3 regions of the uncultured Enterovirga sp. genome follow, and region 1 is predicted to be linked to each of the others. Evidence: predicted binding sites of a transcription regulator. Region 1 holds the regulator's gene; each other region holds the start of a gene.
The links. The regulator LexA, encoded in region 1, represses DNA repair genes until DNA is damaged. The targets are predictions, from matches to a motif close to TGTTCNNNNTGTGTTCNG.
Positions count from the first base shown of each region.

Region 2: the regulator LexA is predicted to act here: its motif matches at 1,524-1,541, upstream of recA (recombinase RecA).
Region 3: the regulator LexA is predicted to act here: its motif matches at 1,966-1,983, upstream of ACFE87_RS04655 (ImuA family protein).

Region 1 covers NZ_CAXTAZ010000033.1:32,279-35,551, forward strand. Annotated here, with positions in the region: gene ACFE87_RS16080 (AI-2E family transporter) at 1-183, shown strand, start outside; gene ACFE87_RS16085 (MFS transporter) at 266-1,492, shown strand; gene lexA (transcriptional repressor LexA) at 1,604-2,302, shown strand; gene ACFE87_RS16095 (ComEC/Rec2 family competence protein) at 2,341-3,273, opposite strand, start outside.
Region 2 covers NZ_CAXTAZ010000001.1:179,256-182,528, forward strand. Annotated here, with positions in the region: gene ACFE87_RS00910 (hypothetical protein) at 1-1,295, opposite strand, end outside; gene recA (recombinase RecA) at 1,602-2,684, shown strand; gene leuC (3-isopropylmalate dehydratase large subunit) at 2,935-3,273, shown strand, end outside.
Region 3 covers NZ_CAXTAZ010000005.1:101,111-104,383, reverse strand. Annotated here, with positions in the region: gene ACFE87_RS04670 (M20 family metallopeptidase) at 1-359, shown strand, start outside; gene ACFE87_RS04665 (sugar O-acetyltransferase) at 371-922, shown strand; gene ACFE87_RS04660 (alpha/beta fold hydrolase) at 1,108-1,857, shown strand; gene ACFE87_RS04655 (ImuA family protein) at 2,014-2,817, shown strand; gene ACFE87_RS04650 (DNA polymerase Y family protein) at 2,714-3,273, shown strand, end outside.

The DNA of each region.
Region 1 (3,273 bases):
CCCGTCCTGCTGATCGTGGTGCTGTTCGGGATGGGGACGCTGTTCGGGGTTGCCGGCATCCTGGTCGCCACCCCGCTCCTCGCCGTGGTCATGGTCGTGGTCCGGCGCATTTATATCGAGCGCGTCCTGGAAGGTGGAGCGAAGGCGCCGGGCACGACCGGCGAAGCCCGAAGCGCCGCCTGAGGCGCCCTTCAGGCCGTGCTGGACGCTCGCGCGACCTTCGTCTAGTGCCGGGGCGGCTCACGATCCTCGCGGAGGCTCCATCATGGCGAGCTCGGCCCGCCGGCAAATCGTCTTCGTCAACGCCGCGCATCTCCTCACCCATTACAGCCTGCTGATCCTGCCGACGGCGGTGCTGGTGATGGCCCGGCCCGGCGGCGCCTTCGGGCCCGATTACGGGCCGGTGCTCGCGCTCGCGACCGGCATGTTCGTCCTCTACGGGGTCGCCTCGCTCCCGCAGGGATGGCTCGCCGCCCGAATCGGGCGCCACGCGCTGATGCTGGCCTTCTGTTTCGGCACCGGCCTGTCGTTGATCGCGGCCGGCTTCGCGGCGACCCCCCTCCTCCTCGCGCTGGCACTCGGCTCGGCCGGGCTCTTCGCGGCGATCTATCACCCGATCGGGACCGCGATGCTGGTCGAGGCGGCGGGCGAGCGACCCGGCCGCTCAATCGGCACGAACGGCGTCTTCGGCAATTTCGGCGTCGCCCTTGCGCCGGTCGTCACGGCCTTCCTCGCCCAGCGCTACGGCTGGCAGGTCGCCTTCATGGTGCCCGGCATCGTGTGCATCGGGCTCGGCCTCCTCTGGATTGGGGTGCCGGAATACGACCACGCCGCCCATCCTTCCGCGACGCCCTTCCCGGTGATCCCGGCGCCCCTCGTCCGGCGCGCCGTCGCGACGCTGCTCGCGATCGCGGTCGTCTCGGGCCTCGTCTTCAACGCCTTCACGCTTCTCCTGCCGAAGCTGATGCAGGAGCGGCTCGCCGGCGACGCGAACCTGATCCCGATCGTCGGAATCCTGGCCTTCGCGGTCACGCTGTGCGGCGCCGCGACCCAGTTCACGGTCGGACGGCTCATCGACCGCACGACGCTGAAACGCCTCTTCCTGCCGCTGGCCCTCGTCCTCGCCCCGACCCTCGCCGCGCTCTCCTTCGCGCAGGGCTGGCTGGTCCTGCCGCTAGCCGGGGTCGCGGCCGCGGTGATCTTCGGGCAAGTCACCGTGAACGAGACGATGACCGCCCGCTACGTCGCGCCACCGCTGCGGGCGAAGCTCTATTCGGTGCGCTTCTTCATGGGTTTCCTCGGCAGCGCCGTGGCAGCCCCGCTCATCGGGTTCCTGCACGAACGCACGGGCAGCCTCACCTCGGCGACCCTGGTCCTTGCCGGGGTCGCGACCGTCACCTTCCTGTGCGCCCTCTTCTTCCCGGATCGGCCCGAGGAGCTTCGCCCCGAACTCTGGGCGAAAGCCGATCCCGCGATCGCGCCGGCCGAGTAGAGCGGAAGAGTAGGTCCGAAAGTCCACATCGCCGCTTGTGGAACATTAGCAGAACGGTTACGCCGTTCATGCTTTGTTTCTCACCCGAGTCGTTCGAGCAGGAGCGCGACGATGCTGACCCGCAAGCAGAACGAGTTGCTGCGCTTCATTCACGCGCGCCTCTCCGAATCCGGCGTGCCGCCCTCCTTCGACGAAATGAAGGAGGCGCTCGACCTGAAGTCGAAATCGGGCATCCACCGGCTGATCACCGCTCTCGAGGAGCGCGGCTTCATCAAGCGGCTACCGAACCGGGCGCGGGCGCTCGAAGTCCTGCGCATGCCTGAGACGACCGCCAGGCCGAAATTCAGCCCGAGCGTCGTCGAGGGCAATTTCGGGCGAGCCCGTACGACGCCGGCGGCCGCTCCGGGCGGCGTTCCCGACGGCGGCAAGGCCGTTTCGATCCCGGTCATGGGCCGCATCGCGGCCGGCACGCCGGTCTCCGCCCTGCAGAACCGCTCGCATTCGATCACGCTCTCGCCGGACTTCCTCGCGTCGGGCGAACATTATGCGCTCGAGGTGCGGGGCGATTCGATGATCGATGCCGGCATTCTCGACGGCGACACGGTCGTCATCAAACGCCAGGACGACGCGCTGACCGGCGACATCATCGTCGCGCTGATCGACGACGAGGAGGCGACGCTGAAGCGTTTTCGCCGGCGCGGATCCTCCATCGCGCTCGAAGCCGCGAACCCGGCCTACGAGACGCGCGTGCTCGGCCCCGACCGCGTCCGCATCCAGGGCAAGCTCGTGAGTCTCGTCAGGCGGTACTGACGGCCGAGCGGCGCGCCCGTCCTCCCGGTGCGAGTGCCTCAAGGCTCCGCATCGGCATCCGGGAGGTCCGGCACCGCCTCCTCCGCCGGAGCAGGACGTGAGGCGGGCCTGCCCGGCGGCGGCGAGGCGGATGCGATGGCGGCGGCCGGCCTCGCGGAGGCTTTGCGGGCGAGCCATGGCCGGCTCTCGCCAGGGCGGCGGGTGGTCTCGAGCCGGAACCCCGACGACGTCGCGAACAGGGTCGTCGCTCCGTGTCCGGCCAGGAAGGCGCGGTCGACCAGGGTGGGCGCGGCGCAGTCCGGCGGTGCCTGAAGGTGGGAGAGGACGACGGCGGCACGGCCGCAATCCTCGGCAAAACCGCGCCGGTCGAGGAGATGCGAGACGATCCGGCCGTCCCGCATCTCGATCGTGCAGCCGATCCGGTCACAGCGCGGTCCGGCCTTGAGCGAGGCATCCGCGGCCCGGCGCGCATCGCCATCGGCCTTGAGCCATTGCTCGGCCGTGAAGGCCGGGACCCGCCCCAGGAGCGCGAGCCGGCCGTCCCGGCCCCGGACCGCGGCGCCCGACCCGTCCCGGGCCACGTAGATGTCCGGGCGCGGCGCAGCGGAGGCGAGCGCCACGCCCAGAATGAAGGGAAGGCCCGCGAGAAGCCGGAGCGCCGAACCACAGAGCGTCGCGACGAGCAGCGCGAAGGCCAAGAGCGAGAGCGCGCCCGCCCCGAAGGCCGGCACCACCAGCGTCGAACCGGCGAAACCCGCGACCCATTCCGACAGGCGGAGCACGCCGTCCGTGGCATAGCCCATGGCCGCCCAGATCGGACGGTCAAGGCCGAAGGGGAGCGCGACCACGCCGATCACGGCGGCCGGCATCACGGCGAAGGACACGAGGGGCAGGGTCGCGGCGTTGCCGATCAGCCCGTAGGGTTGGACATTCTGGAAGTGGAAGGTTCCGAACGGCCCGGTCGCGAGCGT
Region 2 (3,273 bases), on a different contig from region 1:
CTGAGCCGGGTCTCGGCCTCGGTCAGCGCGGCCACGCGATCCTGGAGAAGGCGCTGCCCTGCCACCAGGGCAGCCGCTTCTTCGGCACGACGCCGAGCGTCCTGCCGTGCGCCATCCAGTTCGGTGCGCAATGCGTGTTCGGAATGCTCCAGCGCCCGGAGCTCCTCCCCGACCTGCTGCAATTCGGCCGCGCGATTTGCGGCCTCCTCGCGCGCAGTCTCTTCGGCACGCCGCGACGCCTCGAGCTCGCTTCGAAGGTCAGCCTCCGCCTGTTCCCGGCCCGAGACGCGATGCTCGAGCTGGCGAGACGCGTCCCTCGCGGCTTCGAGTTCGGCCGTTTTTTCGAAGATGGATCCGTGCAGCCGCGTCAGCGGGAGCTCGAAGGGAGCGACACGCTGAAAGATGTTGAACTGCTCGATGAAGACGTCGAGCTTCGCCCGGACGCCAGGATCCGACAGGTCTTCTTTGATCAGCTCATAGAAATACTGCACGATCCGCTGTGCCGAAGGTCGGCCTTTCGCGCCCTCACGGTTCAGCTGCGCGTCGACGATGTCGAGGATATCCGCACTGCCGTCGTGGACGAGGTTCAAGGGCCGCAGGAATGCAAGCAGTCGCCTGAGCGTCCCCTCCCCGTCCGTGAACCAGTCATCGTAATCGAGCACGAAGACGTCATCTTTCGCCCGGGCGAAGAAATCGGCATTGTAGACGAGCCACCGGTATTCGCCCGAACGGAGCGGGATATCGTCGCGTGACCGGAGCGACGCGGCAACGTTGGCCGGATTACGAACACAGAACACATATTTCGGGGTGAGGGAGAGATTGTTGAAGATTTCTCCCCATGTCGCAAGCAGCCGGACAGCTCGGGGGTCCTTGAAACCGAACGGTTCGGCCGGATGCATCCTGGATTGCAGGTAGGCCTCCACTTCGGACCGGATCTTTCGCACCTCCGGATTGGCCCACCAGCCGCTCGGGAGAGGTAGATCATGGAGGGGGGAGTAATCGCCGACGCCACCCATCGGTCGATTGAGCAGGTCCAGGATCCGATTGTGCTGGGACACGATTTCCCAGCGCTCCCAATGACCGTCCTCGTTCCCGCGGGCGCGGCCCACGTCATCCGCCATGTCGACGCCGAGGGCGCTGAGCAGATGGGCGCAAAGCGACGTGCCGCTGCGATGCATGCCGAGAACCACGACGATCGGCCTGCGTGAGGCAGGCGTGGTCAGCGCGTCGCGCGTCCGAGCCGCCTTCGAAGCCGGCGAGACGGCCGACGGTTGATCCCCTGTTGTCACCTGCACGCCCGCAACCTCTCCCTTTGACACGCGATCCCCCGTCCCGAATAGACCCGCTGTCACATCCCCTCAAGGCCGCAGGCCCGAGCCGTCGATCAGACGTACGTGAGCGCTCGCGGAGCCGCGACGCCGGTCTCGTCCCGGCCCGGCCCGGCCCGGCCCGGCAGGCTGCAACCGGCGCGGTCAAGTTGTCCTGTATACGGCGCGGCGTGGGCCAAAGAAGTTGTTGCGGATGAGAACAAACCATGTACATTCACGAGGACCGGACGCGTTTGAGTCCGGCTCCTCCCACTGCCATAAGGATCGCCCGCCATGGCCTCTGCCCTGCGCCTGATCGAGACACCCTCCATGGACAAGACCAAGGCGCTGGACGCGGCGCTGTCGCAGATCGAGCGCTCCTTCGGGAAGGGCTCGATCATGCGACTCGGCAAGAACGAGAAGATCGCCGAGGTCGAATCGATCTCCTCGGGCTCGCTCGGCCTGGACATCGCGCTCGGCGTCGGCGGGTTGCCGCGCGGCCGCGTGATCGAGATCTACGGGCCAGAATCCTCGGGCAAGACGACGCTCGCTCTCCACACCGTCGCCGAAGCGCAGAAGAAGGGCGGCGTCTGCGCCTTCGTCGACGCCGAGCACGCGCTGGATCCCGTCTACGCCCGAAAGCTCGGCGTAAAGCTCGACGACCTCCTCATCTCGCAGCCCGATACGGGCGAGCAGGCGCTGGAGATTTGCGACACGCTGGTGCGGTCGGGGGCGATCGACGTGCTGGTGGTCGATTCGGTCGCCGCGTTGACGCCCCGGGCGGAGATCGAGGGCGAGATGGGCGACGTGCAGCCCGGCGCACAGGCGCGGCTGATGAGCCAGGCCCTCCGCAAGCTCACCGCCTCGATCTCGAAGTCGAAGGCGATGGTGATTTTCATCAACCAGATCCGGATGAAGATCGGCGTGATGTACGGCTCGCCCGAAACGACGACCGGCGGCAACGCGCTGAAATTCTATGCCTCCGTCCGGCTCGACATTCGCCGGATCTCGACCCTGAAGGACCGGGACGAGGCGATCGGCAACCAGGTCCGGGTCAAGGTCGTCAAGAACAAGGTCGCGCCGCCCTTCAAGCAGGTCGAGTTCGACATCATGTTCGGCGAGGGCATTTCGAAGGTCGGCGAACTCGTCGATCTCGGCGTCAAGGCCGGCATCGTGGAGAAGTCGGGCGCCTGGTTCTCCTTCGACAGCCAGAGGCTCGGCCAGGGGCGTGAGAACGCGAAATCGCTCCTGCGCGACAATCCCGAGATCGCGGCCAAGATCGAAGCCGCCATCCGCCAGAATGCAGGTCTTCTGGCTGACCGCATCCTCGACACGGCGACCCCGACCGACGACGACCTCGACGAAGGCAACCCGTAGCGGGTCGCTCCGATCCGGCGCCTCGGGACAGGCCTCCAGGGGGGCTGGTTCGACCGTGCCATTCGTAAGAAGGCGTGTTGCAAGGCGTGGCGCCGACGGGCCGCGCCTTTTCGCGTCGTGCAAGTCCCCGGGTCGGAGCCGATCCGGATGGAGGCTGCGGCGACCGCGGGCCCTTCCGAAAGCTCGGTCGCGGTATTAGAGACACTCTCATCGGAGCATCTCCGCGACTCCGCACAGGATGACGAGACCCATGTCCGCCCCCCGCACCCTCTACGACAAGATCTGGGATGACCACGTCATCGATCGCGGCGAGGACGGGACCTGCCTCATCTATATCGACCGCCACCTCGTGCACGAGGTCACGAGCCCGCAGGCCTTCGAAGGATTGCGGGTGGCCGGCCGGGTCGTCAGGGCCCCCGGCAAGACGCTGGCCGTCGTCGACCACAACGTGCCGACCACCGACCGCCGCGGCGGCATCGCGGATGAGGAGGCTCGCATCCAGGTCGAGACGCTCGCGGCCAATACGCGCGATTTCGGCATCGAGTATTTCGACGAACTCGACCAGCGCCAGGGCATCGTCCACATCATC
Region 3 (3,273 bases), on a different contig from region 1:
CGATCAAGTTTCGCTACAGCGCCGGCGTCGATCCCATCTTCGTCGTCGAAGGGGTGCGGGATGCGGCACGCCGCTTCGGCCTGGCGCTCGCCGAATCCTGGGAAGGACGCCCGCCCGAACTGCCGGTCGACCACCCCTTCGTGCGTCTCTGCAGCGAGACGACCGGCGCCGCCCCGCAGGTTGCTCCCTACGGGACCGACGCGGCCGAGCTCCAGGCGATTGCGCCCTGCGTGCTCCTGGGCCCGGGCGATATCGGGGTGGCGCATCGCCCGAATGAATGCGTGGCCACGGCCGATCTCGCGGCGGCCGTGCCGGTCTTCATGCGGCTGGCCGAGAAGGTGGCGGAGCAGGGCCGGTGAGTAGCACGATCATGAGCGAGAAGGAGAAGATGCTGGCAGGCCAGCTTTATCGGCCTGTGGACCCGGAGATCCAGGCCGATCTCGCCGACACCAAGCGTTGGCTTGTTCGCTACAACGCGGCGCTCGCAGCGCCGCTGGCCGAGCGCCGTGTCCTCCTGGCCGAGCGGCTCGGGGCCGTGGGGGAGGGAGCCGTCATCCGGCCGCCCTTCCATTGCGATTACGGATTCAATATCCGGCTCGGTCGCGACGCGTTCCTGAATTTCAGCTGCGTCATCCTCGACGTGGTCGAGGTCGAGATCGGGGAGGGGACCCAGATCGGCCCGGCCGTGCAGATCTACGCAGCCGACCACCCGCGCGACCCCGAGACCCGCCGCAGCGGCCTGGAATTCGGTCGCCCGGTTCGGATCGGCCGTCACTGCTGGATCGGCGGCGGCGCCATCATCCTGCCGGGCGTGACGATTGGCGACGATGCCGTGATAGGAGCCGGTAGCGTGGTCACCCGCGACGTACCGGCGGGCGCCACGGTCGTCGGCAACCCGGCCCGCGTAGTCAGGACGGGCTGAAAGCCCCTGTTGCCATGCAACCGGTGGACACAGGAGGGCGAGGCCTCTTGCGACGGAGCGCATGCGCGGCGATTCTGGCCTTTGCGGCAGGACCGGTTCTCGGGCGCGAGGCGGAAGCGCCGGCGCCAACGAAGCCGAAGCGGCGCGATGCGGGCACACCGCTGCCGTGGTCGAAGCTCCCAGGGATGCCGAAGCTCGATCTGAGCCGGGCCCAGACCGGGAGGGTGACGGCCGAGAGGCTCTTCTACGCTCAGTTCGGGCAAGGCGAAGACGTTCTCCTCCTCCACGGCGGATTGGGCAGCTCGGACGTCTGGGCAGGGCAGGTCCGCCATCTCGCGGGCCGGTATCGCGTGACGGTGATGGATACGCGGGGGCATGGCCGGAGCCCGGTCGTGTCGAACCGCTACGGCTTCGCGCTCTTTGCCGGTGACGTGGAGAAAGTCCTGGATCATCTCGATACCGGCAGGACGGCCATCGTCGGCTGGAGCGACGGCGGCATCACGGGGCTGTTGCTCGCGATGTCGAGGCCCGAGCGGGTCAGCCGGCTCTTTGCCTATGGGGCAAATGCCTCGCCGGGCGGGCTGATCGCGGGCGGGTCGAAGAAGCCGGCCTTCGCAGCCTATGCCGCGCGCTGCCGGGAGGAATACCTCACGCTCTCGCCGGAGCCGAAACGATGGCCGGACCTCGTGGCCGGCCTCGGCGCGATGTGGCGGCGCGAACCCAATGTCTCGACGGCCCAGCTGGCCACCATCCGGGTGCCGACGACGATCGCCTTCGCGGATCGCGACGAGATCATCCGGCCGGACCATGCCCGCTACCTGGCCGACACGATCCCGGGTGCCAGGAGCGTCGCCCTCAAGGACGTAAGCCATCTCGCGATGCTGCAGGACCCGGCTCGCTTCAACGCCGCCCTCGACGCCTTCCTGGCCGGCTGACCCACGGATAACGCTGGCTGGGTGACCGCGCCAGACGACCGCCACGTTCACGCTTTCGTTGCCGGGACGGCCGCGCTCGGCGCGGCGGATTGACTCACGGGCCTGCATGAGAACAAAATAGGAACAATACGGCTTCCGCAACCTCTCGGGCAAGGCATGACCCATGCCGGGCACAATCCTGTTTTGTCTGATCTGCGTCGGCGGGTCGTGGCGCTCGAACGGTCCCGGCGGGCCGCGCGGCCTCCGCTCGCCTTCGGCCTCGCGGCGATCGATGAGCATCTGCCCTGGGGCGGGCTGCCGCTCGGCACGGTCCACGAATGCGTCGAGAGCGGCATCGACAGCGAGCATGCGGCGGCCGCGACCCTGTTCACGGCCGGCATCCTCGCCCGCAGCCGCGGCACGGTCCTCTGGTGCCTCCGCGGCCGCGACCTGTTCGCGCCGGCGCTTGCCTCCGTCGGGCTCGGGCCCGACCGGGTCATCTATGTCGAAACCTGGAAGGACGGCGAGGTCCTGCCCGCCATGGAGGAGGCCCTGCGGCATGGCGGCCTTGCAGGCGTCGTGGGCGAGGTCGCCCGGCTCGGGCTCACGGCGTCGCGGCGGCTCCAGCTCGCGGCCGAGGGATCGGGCGTGCCGGCCTTCATCCTGCGCCGGTGGCGGAGCGAGGCCGAGCGCGCCTCCGCCGACGAGCCGAGCGCCGTCTTCACGCGCTGGCGCATCTCGGCGGCCCCGTCCCGCGCGTGCTCCGCCCCGGGCCTCGGCCGCGCCCGCTGGCGCGTCGAGCTCCTCCGCTGCCGTGGCGCGGAGGCCACGTCCTGGATCGTCGAGGCCTGCGATGCCGAGGGTCGTCTCGCTCTACCTGCCCTTCTTCCCGAGCGACCGGCTCCGCAGGAGATCCGGGTCCCCGGCCGCATCGACCGGCCCGCTCGGGTCGAGCAACTCGGCCAACGCGCCGTCGCGTGAGGGTAGCGCTCCGCTCGTCACCGTCACGCGGCAGGGCTCGCGCCGAATTGTCGCCGCGGCCGACGAAGCCGCGCTCGCGATCGGGATCCGGCCCGGCCAGGCGGTGGCCCAGGCTCAGGCCTCCGTCCCTGGGCTCGTGCTCGTCGACGCCGCGCCGGAGGCGGACGCGGCGGCGCTCGCCGATCTCGCGGGCTGGTGCGGCCGCTACTCGCCCGTGGTCCAACCCGACCCGCCGGACGGCATCCTGATCGACATGGAGGGCGCATCCGCCCTCTTCGGCGGCGAAGCCGCCATGATGGCGGACGCGGTCCGGCGGCTCGGCCGCGCCGGGATCACGGCCCGGGCCGCACTCGCGGAGACGCCCGGCGCGGCCTGGGCGCTCGCCCGCTATCGGCCCGGGACCATCGCGTTCAGGGGCGAGATCGAGCCCGCGCTCGCCCCCCTTCCGGTCTCGGC